DNA from 4 places in the Rhizobium sp. NLR8a genome. Region 1 is predicted to be linked to each of the others. Evidence: riboswitches for the same ligand, from Rfam matches in the RefSeq annotation. Region 1 holds a riboswitch; each other region holds the start of a gene.

Region 1 (4,433 bases):
TCGCCCTTGCCGCCGTCATTGCGGATCATCGCTGAGACCAGCGCGCTTTCCCAGGTGCCGCCGAAGCCGCCATAGGTCTTGCCGTCGAGATCTCTGGGACTCTTGATGTCGTCGCGCCCGCCCTTGAAGATCAGGCGTGCGGTTTCCGTCTGGACGACGCCGTAGACCATCTTCACGTCACCGCCGCCAGCGCGCTGCGTGAGAGCCTCGATCTCGCTGCTGATGCCGAAGTCGGCGACCCCGTTCGACACCAGCGTGCCGGCGCTGGTGTCGGTAAAGGGCAGAATCTCAACATCGAGGCCGGCGGCCGTGTAGAAGCCTTTCGCCTTGGCGACATAGATGCCGATGTGGTTGGTGTTGGGCGTCCAGTCGAGCGCGATACGAACCTTTGCGGGCGCCGATTGAGCGAAGGCGGCGCGGCCGGCGAGGCTTGTTGCGATAGCGGCGAGGATCGTCTGTCGACGGGTGAGAAGCAGCATGGTGACCTCCTCAGGTCTATTAGAGCAGGATCCCGAAAAGTGTGAGCGGTTTTCGGACGACATCGTGCTCTAACTCTTTAAATTGGAACAGGATTCAGATTGCAGGCCGACCGGCCTGAAATCATCCTGTTCTTGCGGATGAAGCAGGGTTTGCAGGATTTCAGTCTCGATTGCCTGGGCCGCGGGCGAACCGAGATCAGCGATGCTTCTCGGGCGGGGCAGGGAAACGCGGAATTCGCGGATGACGCGGGCCGGGCGGGCAGACAGCACGTAGATCCGGTCGGAGAGGAAAACGGCCTCGCGAACATCGTGGGTGATCAGCAGCGCCGTCCAGCGATGTTCGGTCCACATGTCTTGCAGCCACTCCTGGATCTGGATGCGAGTCAGCGCATCGAGCGCGCCGAAGGGCTCGTCGAGCAGCAGCATGTCCTGCTTCTGGATGACGGTGCGCAGCAGTGCAGCACGCTGGCGCATGCCGCCGGAAAGAGAGGCGGGGTAGTGATGCTCGAAGCCGGCCAGGCCAAACCGCTCGAAGAGGGGCGCGACAGCGGCGCGGGCGGCCCGCCGATTCATGCCCCTCACTTCCAGGCCGAGCACGGCATTGTCGATGATCCGGCGCCAGGGCATCAGCGCATCGCGTTGCGGCATGAAGGCAAAGGAATGCGGCGTCTGTTCCAGCGCCGCACCGTTGAAAAGCATGTTGCCGGAATCCGGCCGCAGCGCCTGAGTCAGCAGTCTCAGCACGGTCGATTTTCCCGAGCCGGATGGGCCAACGATCGAGACGAACTCGCCGTTTGCGACCGCGAGCGAAATGTCGTCCAGGACCTTCATGCCGTCGAAGGACTTCGAGATGTTGCGCAGCTCAAGCATCTGACCGGTCATCGGCGCCGTTCCTTGGATGGCTGCCAGGGCATGACGAAACGCTGGATAACCACCGTCAGCGCGAAGAGGCAGAGCGTCAACACAGCGCTGACGATCACGGCGGCGAGCACGAGATCGGGACGGAAATTGTTCTTGGCGTTGAGGATATAAATGCCGAGGCCGCTTGCAGCGCCGGCATATTCGGCAAAGATCGCGCCGACGACGGCATAGGTGATCGAAATTCGAAGGCCGGCGAAGAAATAGGGCAGCGACGAGGGAAGCCGCGCCAGGCGGAAAATGCGCCAGCGACTCGCCTTCATCGAATTCAAGAGCTCGGCGATGTCGCGATCGGTCGCCTCATAACCCTGAAGCAGGGCAACGAGCAGCGGAAAGAAAGTGACGAGCGCCACCAGCAATATCTTCGGCAAAAGGCCGAAACCGAACCAGAGAACGACGAGGGGTGCGATCGCCACCAGCGGCAGAGTCTGGCTGGCGATGAAGATCGGCAGCAGTGCCCGACGCATGAAGGGCATGAAATCCATCAGGATCGAAGAGGCGAAGGCGAAGGCGAGCGACAGGGCGAAGCCGCCGAGTGTCGCGCCGAGCGTCGGCCAGGTGTTTGATATCAGCCCCTCTCGGTTCAGCCAGCCCTGGATAAGAATACGCGAAGGCGCCGGCAGAATGGACGGTTTGATGCCGGAAAGATCCACATAGAGTTCCCATGCCGCCAGAAAGGCAAAGCCTGCGAGCAAGGCGGGCATTGCCCGGTACACGGCGAGACAGAGCGTCGCAAGGCGCGAATCCGATGGTCGTGGCGATGTCATCGGCGTTCGATTTCAGGCTTTCGTCTGGCCGTTAGCGCAAACCTGTCGAGGACATCGGTCTCGATGCGCAGCCTACCGCGATTGGGGGCGGTTGCCTTGACGGCATCGAGAGGGATGCCGGCGGAATTGCCGGACGTCGGGTAGAGTGACACTTGCGCGCCGGAACACATTTGGACCTCGCTCCGCTGGCATTACCCAGATCAGCTTAGAAGGGTCCGGAGGCTTGCGCCTCGCATCTCAGCCCCGGCGATACAGAGCTCCCCTGTCATTCGGCGAAAACTATCATCGGGGTTTTGTTGCCGCAACCGCAAAATTACAAACCCGTCCGGCCGGCCGGGACGGGGCGCAGATGAAAAAACACCCGGACGAGGTCCTGTCCGGGTGTTTTCCGAGGTTCCGTACCTGCCGGGAACGGAACCCGAGCGCTCGCCTCTCGGGCGGCTATATCGGCAGGGGCGATCGGTACCAGGGCGGACAAGCGCCGATGCCATCATTTCAGCTTCGTATCGACCGGATGATCTCGCTGTCGCTCCTTCCTGCGCCCTCGCGCTTTACGGCCGGGGGAGCAGGGGTTATAAAACCTCAACTAATATTGAGGTCAATGGGCGATGAATAGGATTTCTGCGACGCCGCTCGGCAGGCTTCTGACAGTCGGCGAAGTGGCGCAACGCAGTGGTCTTGCCGTCTCGGCACTGCATTTCTACGAAGCCAAGGGGCTGATTTCGAGTATCCGCACGCGCGGCAATCAGCGGCGATACGGACGCGATGTGCTTCGCCGGCTCGGCATCATCAAGGTGGCGCAACGTGTTGGCATACCGCTTTCGGAAATCCAGACGGCATTTGCCTCCCTGCCGCAGGGACGCACGCCGACGGTTGCCGACTGGCAGACGCTGTCGGCGCGCTGGAAGGATGAACTCGACGCGCGAATCAGGCGGCTGAGCCTGCTGCGAGACCGCCTGACCGGCTGCATCGGCTGCGGCTGCCTGTCGATCGAAAGCTGTCCGTTGCGCAATCCCTTCGATCGGCTCGGCGAGGAGGGGCCAGGCGCACGGCTGCTGGAGACCGAAATCGACATATGAGCTTTCAGGGAAAAGCTCTAGCCTCTGGCGGAAAGATGATGCCGCCTTTCTTTCGGCCGGCGCGCTCATATGTTAAGGGCGAATGGCGCAACAGGCGGCATTGTCCGCGAGGAGGACGGCTTCGTGTTCCATCCGAGACTATTCGAGAATCGCAATGTCATCGTGACCGGCGCCGGGCGGGGCATCGGCCTCGAAGTGGCCCGGCAGTTCTTGGACTGCGGCGCAAAGGTGATCGTCCATATCGGGCGCAAACCGGGACGCGAGCTGCCGGATTTTCTGCTGACGGCTGAATCCGAAAGACGGGCGCTGTTGCTGCACGCCGATTTCACCGCCGTTGGCGGCGCTGCGCAATTTGCCGAAAATGCGCTCGCCTTCTTCGACAAGGTGCATGTGCTCGTCAATAACGCCGGCACCATGCTCGGCCGTTTTCCGGCTGCCACACTGACCGACGCAGATTATGAGGCGATCGTGCGTTTGAACCAGACGTCGGTGGTGGCGCTGACGCGTGCGTTGCTACCGGCATTGAAGGCGGCGGAAGGCGCTGCCATCGTCAACACCGTTTCAATTTCCGCGCTGACCGGCGGCAGCCCCGGTTCTTCGATCTATTCCGCCTCGAAAGCCTTCATTTCAACCTATTCCAAGGCGCTTGCCCGCGAGCTTGCGCCGGATGGCATCCGCGTCAATTGTGTCTCGCCCGGAACGATCGAGACGGATTTCCATGAGCGCTATTCTTCCCGCGAAAAGCTGGAGCAGACGAGAAAGTCTATTCCCTTGCAGCGGCTGGGCACAGCGGAGGATTGCGCTCCGGCCTATCTGTTCCTGGCGGCACCCTCCCTCTCCGGATACATTACCGGCCAGGTCCTCGAGATCAATGGCGGCCAGCTTATCTGCTGATTTAGTTAGACCTTTTTTGACATTTGATCACTTTTGGCAAATTCGCGTGTGCGAATATGCTATTGGGCTGATCTGCCTTTTCGCTTCCCTTCCGAGATGTCGAATGCCATTGCCCAAGCCCGAGCCGGGAATGTCCGGTCAGGAATTGCACAAACTCGCTGGAAACGCTCGTGAGGCGAGCGATCTGCTGAAGGCGCTGGCGCACCAGACCCGACTTCTAATTCTTTGCATACTCGCGACCGAGGAGCGGACGGTGGGTGAAATCGAAAATATCCTCGGCATTCAGCAGGCGATGG
Region 2 (4,433 bases), on a different contig from region 1:
TGATCGTCTTTTCCACGAGTTCGACGGTCGCGAAGATGCGGTTGAGGAAATAGCTGCCGTCGGCAAGCACCTGCAATTGCCGGCCGCGATAACCGCCGGCATTGAGAAACTTCTCCGGATCCTGGAAATTATTGTGGAAGTTCGGATCCTTCGGGTTGTTGGCAACGGTCGGCGCGATGATCTCGCCATCCGGCAGCGCCGGACCGTCATGGATGGTGACGATCCCGATCAGGTCCTCGGCGTCGTGGATGAGGACGGGCTCGAAGCCATTCCGCTCAGTGATCAAAGTGGACATGTCGGAAAACAGTCTTTGTTCCGACGCGTTCAGGTTGACTGCATAAGTTGATTGCGCGGTCAACACGATGAACTGCGCGAGATTGATGGCATATGTGCCTTCGCGCAGGATCTTGCGTTGCGGCCCCTTCTGGCCGCCCTTGGTGAGAAAGCTGCGCACATCCTGAAAATCATCGGCATCGATATTCGAGGCCAGCGTCTGGGTCGGCGGCAACGGCTCGCCGTCACGGGCGAAGACATAGCCGATCTGGCCCTGCGGAATGGTCACGAGGTTGGCGCGATGCATCGAATACTGGAACGGCATGAAGAAATGCAGACCGCCGCGCACGACATCCGGCTGAAAGCCGGCCTCGCCATAGAGCGCGATGAAGCCATTGTCGACGGAGCCGCGAAAGCTCCACAGCTTTTCGAGGATGCCGAGCCTGTCGTTGGGGATATAGCGGATTACTCCGCTCCACCGGAACAGCATGGCCAGTATGATGAGGGTCACAGCGATTTCGATCGCCTTCCATCCCATCGGGCTAAGGTATTGGAGGGTTTCCATCTTTTCTCTCGCATAGGCGCACGGGTTCGTCCACCCGATGACCGCCCGGTTGGCGTTGGTTGATATGACGGGGAAATGGCGCGCCTTTTTGCTCGACGCGCTAAGAACCTGTCGAACGCTTAAGGCTGCTGATTGTCAGGGAGAATGACCGCGAGTCCCGCTGGGGGACGGCGGGTCGTGAGTGGTCTCACATCGGTGTTGCCTTGCTAGACATAACGATAGAGGAAGTAAGGACAACAGCTATCGGTGTAAAGATATTCAATGCTGAAATCGGATAAGTACTTCCAGTGATTTTGCTATTTCGAACATTCAATTCAGCTGAATAAATATTGCCGCTTGACTTACATACCGGGCCGTTGAGCCGGGGTCTGGAAAATTGCGTTGGCAGGCCCTCTGCAAGGTCAGGCACGCTCGCTATCCACGTCTTGTCTGCTGTTGGTGTGGCGCATTTCTTGTACAGTCGGGTCGATACACCGATCCCCGCTTATCTAAGCCGCAAGTTTCCGAGATCGGCTGACGGTAGTCCTTTGGCGAGAGCCGTAGCTCGCGTGAGGACGCGGAATGATGTCTGCCGCGGACTCAAAGCCGGCGGATGAGAACGCGTGAGGGTCGGCTTGACATCAGGGCCACTCCGGTCTTTGATGCCGAGCATTCACCAGGGGTGTCCCGGCAAGGGGCTGAGATTCTGCTGAACAATACGGCTTTGCCTGTTGTGGCGCAGTGACCCGTTGAACCTGATCCAGTTCATACTGGCGTAGGGACGGTGCGGACGCTGCGGCTGTCGGGCGGATTTCGCTTTGTTGCTTGAGGCGTCTTTTCATCATTCCAACTCTGGAACTGGGTCTCCAAACGTCAAACCTTGGAGCCTCACCCATGAATATTGTTGCACCCAAGCTTACTCCGGTCGTCACCACCGGCCCGCTTCCGGGCTCGACCAAGATCGCCAAGCCCGGAACGCTCTATCCGGATCTGCGCGTGCCGATGCGCGAAATCAGCCTTCACCCGACCTCGGGCGAACCGCCGGTAACGGTCTATGACTCCTCCGGCCCCTATACCGACCCGACACATACGGTCTCGATCGACGCCGGGCTCCCGCGTTTGCGCGAGAGCTGGATCAGGGCGCGGGGCGACGTCGAAGCCTATGAAGGCCGTGTGGTGAAGCCTGAAGACAATGGTTTTGCCACAGGCGAACGGCTGACGCCGGAATTCCCCCTTCGCAGCACGCCGCTGAAGGCAAAGGCCGGCCGCGCCGTCACCCAGCTCGCCTATGCGCGTGCCGGCATCGTCACGCCGGAAATGGAGTTCATCGCCATCCGCGAAAACCTTGGCCGGCAGGCCACGAAGGAGACGCTCGCTCGCGACGGCGAGAGCTTTGGCGCTGACGTTCCCGATTTCGTGACGGCCGAATTCGTGCGGCAGGAAGTGGCAGCCGGCCGGGCGATCATTCCAGCCAACATCAACCATCCGGAGGCCGAACCGATGATCATCGGCCGGAATTTCCTGGTGAAGATCAACGCCAATATCGGCAACTCGGCCGTTACCTCGTCGATGGCGGAAGAGGTGGAGAAGATGGTCTGGGCAATCCGCTGGGGTGCCGACACGGTCATGGACCTTTCCACCGGCCGCAACATTCACAACATCCGGGAATGGATCATCCGCAATTCGCCGGTTCCGATCGGAACGGTGCCGCTCTACCAGGCGCTGGAAAAGGTGAACGGCATAGCCGAGGATCTCACGTGGGAAGTCTATCGCGATACGCTGATTGAACAGGCCGAGCAGGGGGTCGATTATTTCACCATTCATGCGGGCGTGCGGCTTGCCTATATCCCGCTCACCGTCAATCGTGTCACCGGCATCGTCTCACGCGGCGGTTCGATCATGGCCAAGTGGTGTCTGCATCACCACAAGGAGAGCTTCCTCTATGAGCATTTCGAGGAAATCTGCGACATCTGCCGCGCCTATGACGTATCCTTCTCGCTTGGAGATGGTCTTCGCCCCGGCTCGATCGCCGATGCCAACGACGCCGCGCAATTTGCCGAGCTTGAAACCCTCGGCGAACTGACCAAGATCGCCTGGGCCAGGGATTGCCAGGTGATGATCGAAGGCCCCGGCCACGTGCCGATGCACAAGATCAAGGAGAATATGGACAAGCAGCTCAAGGTCTGCGGCGAGGCTCCCTTCTATACGCTCGGACCGCTGACGACCGATATCGCCCCCGGCTACGATCACATCACCTCCGGCATCGGAGCCGCAATGATCGGCTGGTTCGGAACGGCGATGCTCTGCTACGTCACGCCGAAGGAGCATCTGGGCCTGCCCGACCGCAGCGACGTCAAGACCGGTGTCATCACCTACAAGATTGCCGCGCATGCCGCCGACCTTGCCAAGGGCCATCCGGCCGCCCGCATCCGTGACGATGCACTGTCGCGGGCGCGCTTCGAATTTCGCTGGGAAGACCAGTTCAACCTCTCGCTCGACCCGGATACGGCGCGTTCCTTCCATGACGAGACCCTGCCGAAAGAGGCGCACAAGGTAGCGCATTTCTGTTCGATGTGCGGCCCGAAATTCTGTTCCATGCGCATTTCCCACGACATTCGCGCCGAAGCTCAGAAAGAAGGACTGGAAGCGATGGCTGCCAGGTATCGTGATGGCGGCGATCTCTACATGCCGGTCGCCGAGGCCGCGAAAACGCCTGCCGGAGAATGACGATGCATATTCTCGTCAAGGGGGCCGGCGTTGCCGGCCTCACCGTTGCCTGGCAGCTCTATCGACATGGTTTCCGGGTCAGCGTCGCTGATCAAGCCGACCGGATCGGTGCAGGCGCTTCCGGCTTTGCCGGCGGCATGCTGGCCCCATGGTGCGAAAGGGAAAGCGCGGAGGAGCCGGTCCTGGCGCTCGGCCGTCTTGCCGCCGATTGGTGGGAGGCAGCACTACCCGGCCATATCAATCGTCGGGGAACGCTTGTCGTGGCGGCCGGGCGCGATGCCGGCGAACTCGACCACTTTTGTCGCCGGACAAGCGGATGGGAATGGCTGGACGAGCAGGCGATCGCGGCTCTTGAACCGGATCTCGCCGGCCGCTTCCGCAGGGCATTGTTCTTTCCGCAGGAAGCGCATCTCGATCCACGGCAGGCACTCGCGGGGCTGGCCGCCGGACTTGAAGAAGCCCGCATGCGTCTCACATTCGGCACCACGGGCGATGCTGACCTTGCCCATTACGATCGGGTGATCGACTGCACCGGGGCTGCTCAGATCGGCCTTCTGCCCGGCTTGCGCGGCGTTCGCGGAGAGATGCTCTGCGTCGAAACGAACGAAGTGACTCTCTCTCGCCCCGTTCGCCTGCTGCATCCGCGCCATCCGATCTATATCGTGCCGCGCGAAAGAAATCGTTTCATGATCGGGGCGACGATGATCGAAAGTGACGATACCGGCCCTATCACCGCGCGTTCGCTGATGGAGTTGCTGAATGCCGCCTACACCCTCAATCCTGCCTTCGGCGAGGCACGGGTGACGGAAACCGGCGCAGGCGTGCGGCCGGCTTATCCCGACAATCTGCCGCGTGTGACGCAGGAAGGGCGCACAGTCCATGTCAATGG
Region 3 (4,433 bases), on a different contig from region 1:
CCGAGCGATTGATCGAGGCCGAGCCGGGTTCGGAGATCGGCAATATCCTGCGGCGTCGCATCCGGCCCGAGCATAACGGCGGCCGGATCTCCCGGCGTCACACGCACGATGACGAAGACGATCGTGACGACGAGAAACATCACGACGATCATGCCGAACAGGCGCTGGAGGATGTAGCGGATCATGAATGCCGGCCTTCAAGCCCTTGCAGATGCGGCAGAAAAGATGACCGGTACCGGTCCCGAAGGACCGGTGCCGGCGGTGATGCTCACTTCTTGATCGAAGCGTTCCAGAAATACGGCCAGGGAGCCGGATCGACTCCTTCGAGCTTGACCGACTTCGCCGAGACGGCGTTGAAATCGCCGATCTTCATGAAGGGCGCGTCGGTATAAACCGCCTTCTGAACATCGGCCCAGAGCGCCACGCGCTTCTTCGGGTCGACCTCGGAGGTGAAGGCATCGACGGCGGCCTTGCGGGCTGGCGTGTCCCACCAGCCCGGCGAACTGGTCGAGAGCGAGCCGATGAGGGCCGGCTCCGGCAGGAAGGGGCTGTGGGTGATATAGATATCCCAGAGCTTCGGATCGGTGCGGCGCTGCGTCAGCGTCGCCCAGTCCACCACCTGCATATCGACGGTGAAGCCGGCAAGCTTCAGATATTCGGCGGCGACCTGCGCCATCTTGTAATGGAACTCGTATTGACGGCTGGTCAGGATGCGGATCGGCTCGCCGTTGTAACCCGCTTTCTTGGCGGCAGCCGCCGCCCCTTCCGGATCGGCGACATTATAGGCGCCCTCGACGCCGGCATCCGTCGACCAGGCAAAGGTCTTGGGGTAGATGGCGCCGTCGAGCGCATAAAAATCCTTGCTGCCGAAGGCTGCCGCCAGCATGTCTTCCATGCTGAGCGCTTGGCGGATCGCCTTGCGGACCTCGACATTGGCAGCCACACCTTCCTTCGTATTGAAGACGAAGACCGGATAACCGAAGGGCTTCAGCATGACCGGCTGCGAGGCAGTCGACGCCTTCAGCTTGTCGTAGGATTCGACCGCGATCGAGTCGACATAATCATATTGGCCCGAAATGGCGGCCTCGACGCGGGTGTTCGGATCCGGCACCGGCACGAAGCGGATTTCATCGAGATATTGATGGCGGGCGCCGCCGTAACCATTGCCGTCGCCCTCGCGTGACTTATAGCCGTCGAAGCGGACGAGCTGGATATATTGGTCGGCCTTGCGCTCCTTCAGCATATAGGGGCCGGTGCCAATGAATTCCTTCATCGGTTCGTCCTGCTTTTCGGAAGGGATGATGATCGCCGCCGAATTGTTGAAGGCGAGCAACGAGGTCAGCGGCGCATAGGGCTGCTTCAGGGTGATGGTGACGGTCGAAGGATCGGTCGCGGCGATCTTGCCGATGAAGCCCGCCACCTGCTTGCCGCGCGAGGCGATCTTCGTCCAGCGGCCAAGCGAGGCGACAACATCCTCGGACGTCATGTCTGTATTGTCGTGGAACTTGATGCCGGTCCTCAGCTTGATCGTATAGGTTTTGCCGTCGGCGCTGATCTCCGGCAGGCTTTCGGCCAGCAGCGGCGTGACGTTCCAACTCTTGTCGAAGGTGTAGAGCGTTTCGAAAATATGCTGGGTGACGATGCCGACAAGATCAGCCGTCGACGACATCGGATCGAGCGTCGGCGGCTCGCCGATCGTCGCGACATTGATGACGCCGCCCTTTTCCTGGGCAAGCAGGGCGGACGGCAGGGCGACGAGCGCGGTACCGAGCAGGAATGCGACCAGTGTTTTCATGTGATGGCTCCCGTTTAGTTCCATTATTATGCAATTCATCTTTTTGTAACAGAATAAGAACTGGATCGATCCTGTCAAGCGCGGGCGACGGATTATGCAGCCGCGGATAGCGCGACGCCGAAAAAGCACCATCTTCATCTGCGGCTGTCTGCGCTGCATGAAAGCGGCATGATATGCCAAAGTCAGGTGGTCGCCTGCGGTCAGGCTTCAACAGAACGGGAGAACGGGATGAGCATCGATTTCAACAAAGGAAAGTGGCTGAACGAGCCGGCCAGCTGGCGCGCAGACGAAACCAGCCTCACCCTGACGACCGACGAGAAAACCGATTTTTGGTGCGAAACCTATTACGGCTTCACCCGCGACAACGGCCATTTCCTCGCTTTTCCCACCGGTGACAGCTTCACCGCCGAGATCCGCATCCAGGGCGAATTCCGCACCCTCTACGATCAGGCCGGCCTGATGGTGCGCCTCGACGAAACACGCTGGGTGAAGTCAGGCGTCGAATTCACCGACGGCGAAGCCTTCCTCAGCGCCGTCGTCACCGACGGCAGATCCGACTGGTCGGTGTCCCAGCCCTTCGAGGAACTCGAAGATTTCCACATCCGCGTCACCGTCGCAGGCGGCGCCATGCGCATCCAGGCCTCCCGCGACGGCAGCCGCTGGCCGCTGCTGCGGCTAGCGCCCTTCCCGGCTGCCGACCGCTATGAAGTCGGGCCGGCGGCCTGCACGCCGGAGCGCAGCGGGTTGAGGGTGCGGTTTTCGGAGTTTTCGATCGGGCCGGCGATTACGACGGATCTTCACGATTTGAGTTAGCCGGATAGGATGCGATCGGGATTGCATTCCTGAGCAGCAACGTTCACGCCTAAAGCGCAGCCGCAAGGAGAGTACCGAACCCTCATTTTCGAGATGACATCCGCCCCGTTCTCTGCGAAAAAGAGCGCGATGAGAGACAGGGGCGCCCGTCGACAGACGGGCTGAGAAGCACCCTTCGAACCTGAACCGGATAATGCCGGCGGAGGGAGTCGCTCGGGGTCGCGGTTTCGCCCGCACGAATTGCCCCGTGCCCGCCCCCGCCTGAAAGGGGCGCCATGCAAAACAAGATCACGTCGGGAGCCATGCTGAAGGCGATGCGCGAAAAGCCGCCGCTCGTCCAGTGCATCACCAATTATGTCGCCATGAACATCGCGGCCAATGTTCTGCTTGCGTCGGGCGCCTCGCCCGCCATGGTGCACGCCGCTGAAGAAGCCGGCGAATTCGCCGGCATCGCGAATGCATTGACCATCAACATCGGCACGCTTTCGACGCAATGGATCGAAGGCATGCAGACGGCGGCGAGGGCCGCCAACGCAGCCGGCAAACCATGGGTCCTCGATCCGGTCGCGCATTACGCGACGGCCTTCCGCCGCGGAGCGGTCGCCGATCTCCTGGCGCTGAAGCCGACGATCATCCGCGGCAATGCTTCCGAGATCATCGCCCTTGCCGGCGGAGAGAGCCGCGGCCAGGGCGTCGACAGCCGCGACCCGGTCGAGCAGGCGGAAGGCTCGGCGCGGCGGCTCGCCGAGCGGCAGCGGGCGGTGGTCGCCGTCACCGGTGCGGCCGATTTCGTCACCGATGGTGAAAGAGCCGTGCGCATCAAAGGCGGATCGGTCCTGATGCCGCAGGTCACCGCACTCGGCTGCTCGCTCACCTGCCTGATCGGCGCCTTTGCCGCGACCGCCCCTGAGGATACGTTCGGGGCGACAGTTGCGGCCCTTGCGACCTTCTCCGTCGCGGGCGAGGATGCCGCCCTCGGGGCGGCCGGCCCCGGCTCCTTCGCTTGGCGTTTCCTCGATGCGCTGTCAGCCCTGGACGCCGAAACGCTCGATGCCCGGGCAAGGATTTCGGCCGTATGAAGGTTTTCGACCTTTCGCTCTATCTCGTCCTCGACCCCGAACTCTGCGCCGGGATCGGCATGGTCGAGACCGCGCGCCTTGCCGTTGCCGGCGGCGCCACGATGGTGCAACTGCGCGACAAACATGCGGGCACGACCAGAATGATCGAGACCGGCCGAGCCTTGAAACAAGCGCTTGCGGGAACCGGCGCCCTGCTCATCGTCAACGACGATGTCGAGGCGGCGATCGCCATAAGTGCCGACGGCCTACATATCGGCCAGGAAGACATGGACGCGCGCACGGCACGGACGATGATCGGCCCCGGGATGATCCTCGGCCTCTCGGTCGAGACCGCGCCGCTTGCTAGCGCCGTCGATCCCGGTCTCGTCGATTATGCCGGCGTCGGACCGGTCTTTGCGACGCCGACCAAGGCCGACCACAAGCAGCCGATCGGCTTTGACGGTCTGGCAAGGCTGGTGAAGGCTTCGCCGGTGCCGTCAGTCGCCATCGGCGGCCTCAAGGCGAACCACGTGGCCGAGGTATTTGCCGCAGGCGCCAATGGGCTTGCCGTCGTCTCAGCCATCGCCGGCACGCCGGACCCCGAGGCGGCCACGCGCCGCATCGCCGCAGAAATCCGAAAGGTCCGCCCATGATCCGCAACGTTCTCTCCATCGCCGGCTCCGATCCCTCGGGCGGTGCCGGCATCCAGGCCGATCTCAAGGCCTTTTCCGCCCGCGGCGTCTACGGCATGGCGGTGCTGACCGCGC
Region 4 (4,433 bases), on a different contig from region 1:
GCTCGACTGGATCAAGTTTCGCATCGCGTCGGCGAGGTCCTGTTTGACCCGATGCTCTTTTGGGACATAGGGGCATTATTGCCCTTGCGGTGTCGGAGCCTACCTCCTGGACCACAGCCTCCGAGTTCTCCCTGCGGCGGCCCTCGAATATTTCAGCATTGTCATACCTCCTTCATAAGCAGACGTTCTACATCGATTACTTCTGGGGCAAGGGGTTCAGAGAATATATCTCAAAATGTATAAAATAATCGTAACGCGTAAGGCCGCAATACATTGATATTACTACCGTTTCCGAACAAACATCCCGGAAATATATTAACAAATATACCGGTATATTTTCTAGTCTTGTAGCTTTGACTGGCTCGTTAACCTTGGATACTGACATGCGATGACGGGCTACGGCCGAGCGCGACCCAAACTTCCGCCGCCATCGTTTTCCGCCGAGATCATCGCTATGCTGTGTGGCTCTATTTGCCTCTCGGTTGTGAATGGTCGAGGACTTGCTGGCGGCACGCGGGATTATTGTCGCATCAGACAGTCCTGCTTTGGGCAGAGAAATTCGGGCGGGCCTTTGCCAGCGAGTTCCACCGGCGCTCAGCGGGTCGGCTGGGTGACAAGTGGCAACTCTACGAGGCCGTCGTTTTCACCGGGAGGCAATCTTGTGCTACTCGGTGCGGGATTTCGACATTTGCCTGGCCCCCAACGATCTGAAGAAGATCGATGAGGTGTGCCGCGAAGTCGGCATGGTGTTCCAGCATTTCAACCTCTTCCCGCACCTGCGATCCTGGAAAAGCACGCTGGCGCCGATCTGGGTCCCAAGACCCCGAAGGAGCAGGCGGAAGACGTCGCCATCCACCTCCTCAAACGTGTCAAGATCCACGAGCAGTCCAACAACTATCCGGGCCAACTCAGCAGCAGCGCGTGGCGATCGCCCGCTCGCTCTGCATGAACCCGCGCGTCATGCTATTCGACGAGCCGACCTCGGTGCTCGATCCGGAAATGACCAAGGAAGTGCTCGACACGATGGTCGGCCTGGCCGAAGAAGGCATGACCATGATCGGCGTTACACACGAAAATGGCTTTGCCCGCCAGGTCGCCAACCGGGTGATCCTCTTGGACCGGGGCGAGATCGTCGAGCAGAACTCGCCTGCAGAGTTCTTCGACAACCCCCAGCACGAGCGCACCCGATTGTTCCTCAGCCGGATCCTGCGTTGATGACAAGTCTGGGCCGTCAAGATCCGAGACACTCCGGCGTCCATTCCCGCGCAGCAGCTTTGCGATTTTCTGATCGAAACCGTCCATGCCATTTTGGTCCTGACACTGTTCAGTTTGTAAAAAATACAATCAGGACATGCCAAAACACCTTGGTCAAAGCTACACGGACAAAGTACTAGACTTTCCAGTTCCGGGCCTGCTTTCTAATTGGCGCTTCGGTATCTCGTACAATCGGCGAACTGCTCGGAGTAAATCGGCTGCCACTGCATGCGACAAGGGTGTTTGTCTTGTGGAAGCGTGCCGGCCGGACGATTGCCCTTGTCCGTCGTTTGATCGCGGGCTCCGCACACGATAGCCTGTGTGTAACCTGACCCTACACCATCGCAGATTGTCGCTTGACAGTCCCCTCGGCAAGCCTCTACCCTTTTTGCATTCACCAGGGGGGTCCCGGCAAGGGGCTGAGATACTGCTATCGCGCGCAGTGACCCGTTGAACCTGATCCAGTTCATACTGGCGTAGGGACGGTGCAAGCGCTCGAAGCAGTGGATTCACGCGTCGAATCCGTGCCGGCGTCTTTTCATCATTCCGGCTGAGGACTGGGTCTCCAATCGAAAACTTGGAGCCTCAAACCATGAATATCGCCGCAAAGAATATCACCCCATCCGTCACCACCGGCCCCTTGCCGGCATCCAGGAAGATCTACATTCGGGGGGACGTCCATCCCGAAATTTGCGTGCCGATGCGCGAAATCAGCCTGCATCCGACATCAGGCGAGCCGCCCGTTGTCGTCTACGACTCCTCCGGCCCCTATACGATCGACGGCGCCGAGATCCGTATCGAACAGGGGCTGCCCTCACTGCGACGCGACTGGGTTCTCGCCCGCGGCGACGTCGAGGCCTATCAGGGCCGCCATGTCCGTCCCGAAGACAACGGCTTTGCCAGCGGCGAAAGGCTGACGCCTGAATTCCCCGCGCTACGCCAGCCGCTGCGCGCAAAGGACGGCAAGGCCGTCACCCAGTTCGCCTATGCGCGCGCCGGTATCATCACGCCGGAAATGGAGTTCATCGCCATCCGCGAAAATCTCGGCCGCAAAGCGAGGGCCGAAGCCATGGTCCGCAGCGGCGAGAGCTTCGGCGCCCATATTCCCGACCATGTGACGGCGGAATTCGTCCGGCAGGAAGTGGCGGCGGGTCGGGCGATCATCCCCGCCAACATCAACCATCCGGAAGCCGAACCGATGATCATCGGCCGCAATTTTCTGGTGAAGATCAACGCCAATATCGGCAACTCCGCCGTCACCTCATCGATGGCGGAGGAGGTTGAGAAGATGGTCTGGGCGGCCCGCTGGGGCGCCGATACCGTCATGGATCTCTCCACCGGCCGCAACATCCACAACATCCGCGAATGGATCATCCGCAATTCGCCGGTGCCGATCGGTACCGTGCCGCTCTATCAGGCGCTGGAGAAGGTCGAGGGCATTGCCGAGAACCTGACCTGGGAGGTGTATCGCGACACGTTGATCGAACAGGCCGAACAGGGCGTCGACTATTTCACCATCCATGCCGGCGTGCGGCTTCACTATATCCCGCTCACCGTCAACCGCGTCACCGGCATTGTCTCGCGCGGCGGTTCGATCATGGCGAAGTGGTGTCTCCATCATCACCGCGAAAGCTTCCTCTACGAGCATTTCGAGGATATCTGCGACATCTGCCGTGCCTATGACGTCTCCTTCTCGCTCGGCGATGGCCTGCGCCCCGGCTCGATCGCTGACGCGAATGATGTGGCGCAGTTCGCCGAACTGGAAACACTGGGAGAGCTGACCAAGATCGCATGGGCGAAAGACTGCCAGGTGATGATCGAGGGCCCCGGCCATGTGCCGATGCACAAGATCAAGGAGAACATGGACAAGCAGCTCGAAGTCTGCGGCGAGGCACCCTTCTACACGCTCGGGCCGCTGACGACGGATATCGCACCCGGCTACGACCACATCACCTCTGGCATCGGCGCTGCGATGATCGGCTGGTTCGGCACCGCTATGCTCTGCTACGTCACGCCGAAGGAACATCTCGGGCTTCCCGATCGCAACGACGTCAAGACCGGCGTCATCACCTACAAGATCGCCGCCCACGCCGCCGATCTCGCCAAGGGGCATCCGGCCGCACAACTGCGCGATGACGCGCTCTCCCGCGCCCGTTTCGAATTCCGCTGGGAGGATCAGTTCAACCTCTCGCTGGACCCCGAAACCGCCCGCAGCTTCCACGACGAGACGCTGCCGAAGGAGGCGCACAAGGTCGCGCATTTCTGCTCCATGTGCGGCCCGAAATTCTGCTCCATGCGCATCTCGCACGATATCCGCGCCGAAGCACAGAAGGAAGGTCTGGATGCGATGGCAGCACGTTATCGCGAGGGCGGCGGCCTTTATATTCCGGTAGAAACCCTGCAGCAAACGAGCGAATGAGATGCGTGTGCTTGTCAAAGGGGCCGGCGTTGCCGGCCTGACGGTGGCGCATGAACTGCACGCTCGAGATGCCGAGGTCACCGTGCTGGATCCATATGACGGTTTCCTGCGTGCTGCTTCGTGGCTCGCGGGCGGAATGTTGGCGCCCTGGTGCGAGCGGGAGAGTGCTGATGACGCGGTACTCATGCGCGGTCTGACCGCCGCCGACAAATGGGAGGCAATGGTGCCGGGAGAGGTGCGACGAAACGGAACGCTCGTGGTCGCCTCTGCTCGCGATCTTGGTGAACTGCGACGCTTTGCCTGCCGCACGACGGGTTATGAATGGCTGGAAGAGCCGGCGATCGCGGCGCTGGAACCCTCCCTTGCCGGGCGGTTCCGGCACGGGCTGTTCTTTCGCCGCGAAGCCCACCTCGATCCCCGGCGAGTGTTGTGTCTGCTGCGCACCAAGCTGACGGTTCAGGGGGTCACCTTCGTGGGCGAGAGCTCGCATGAGGAGAGCTTCGACAGTGTCGTCGATTGCACGGGTGCTGCGCAGATCGGCGAGGTAAAGGAATTGCGCGGCGTCCGCGGCGAAATGCTTTACCTTAGAAGCTTCGACGTGGATCTCTCCCGGCCGGTCCGCCTGCTCCATCCGCGTTTCCCCGTCTACATCGTCCCGCGTGGAGACGGTCTGTTCATGGTCGGCGCGACGATGATCGAGACGGAATTCGACGGGCCTATTGTCGCCCGTTCACTGATGGAACTCCTCAACGCTGCATAC

What was found. Region 1 has a riboswitch for thiamine pyrophosphate ahead of HJC04_RS32085 (HMP/thiamine-binding protein). Riboswitches for the same ligand answer to the same signal wherever they lie in the genome.
Region 2: it holds a riboswitch for thiamine pyrophosphate, as region 1 does, so the genes downstream of both, thiC (phosphomethylpyrimidine synthase ThiC) here and HJC04_RS32085 (HMP/thiamine-binding protein) in region 1, are expected to answer to the same signal.
Region 3: it holds a riboswitch for thiamine pyrophosphate, as region 1 does, so the genes downstream of both, thiM (hydroxyethylthiazole kinase) here and HJC04_RS32085 (HMP/thiamine-binding protein) in region 1, are expected to answer to the same signal.
Region 4: it holds a riboswitch for thiamine pyrophosphate, as region 1 does, so the genes downstream of both, thiC (phosphomethylpyrimidine synthase ThiC) here and HJC04_RS32085 (HMP/thiamine-binding protein) in region 1, are expected to answer to the same signal.

What each region holds. Positions count from the first base shown of each region.
Region 1 is NZ_JABDWI010000005.1:20,300-24,732, reverse strand. It holds gene HJC04_RS10575 (ABC transporter substrate-binding protein) at 1-479, opposite strand, end outside; gene HJC04_RS10570 (ABC transporter ATP-binding protein) at 549-1,361, opposite strand; gene HJC04_RS10565 (ABC transporter permease) at 1,358-2,164, opposite strand; partial or broken gene HJC04_RS32085 (HMP/thiamine-binding protein) at 2,218-2,334, opposite strand; TPP riboswitch at 2,325-2,437, opposite strand; gene soxR (redox-sensitive transcriptional activator SoxR) at 2,773-3,243, shown strand; gene HJC04_RS10555 (SDR family NAD(P)-dependent oxidoreductase) at 3,367-4,137, shown strand; gene HJC04_RS10550 (helix-turn-helix transcriptional regulator) at 4,241-4,433, shown strand, end outside.
Region 2 is NZ_JABDWI010000016.1:1,085-5,517, reverse strand. It holds gene HJC04_RS26720 (SPFH domain-containing protein) at 1-838, opposite strand, end outside; TPP riboswitch at 1,486-1,617, shown strand; gene thiC (phosphomethylpyrimidine synthase ThiC) at 1,712-3,544, shown strand; gene thiO (glycine oxidase ThiO) at 3,547-4,433, shown strand, end outside.
Region 3 is NZ_JABDWI010000002.1:421,425-425,857, reverse strand. It holds gene HJC04_RS05275 (ABC transporter permease) at 1-185, opposite strand, end outside; gene HJC04_RS05270 (ABC transporter substrate-binding protein) at 269-1,795, opposite strand; gene HJC04_RS05265 (DUF1349 domain-containing protein) at 2,024-2,608, shown strand; TPP riboswitch at 2,737-2,833, shown strand; gene thiM (hydroxyethylthiazole kinase) at 2,884-3,687, shown strand; gene thiE (thiamine phosphate synthase) at 3,684-4,319, shown strand; gene thiD (bifunctional hydroxymethylpyrimidine kinase/phosphomethylpyrimidine kinase) at 4,316-4,433, shown strand, end outside.
Region 4 is NZ_JABDWI010000001.1:448,736-453,168, forward strand. It holds partial or broken gene HJC04_RS32175 (IS6 family transposase) at 405-651, shown strand; partial or broken gene HJC04_RS02060 (amino acid ABC transporter ATP-binding protein) at 702-1,215, shown strand; TPP riboswitch at 1,644-1,755, shown strand; gene thiC (phosphomethylpyrimidine synthase ThiC) at 1,847-3,673, shown strand; gene thiO (glycine oxidase ThiO) at 3,675-4,433, shown strand, end outside.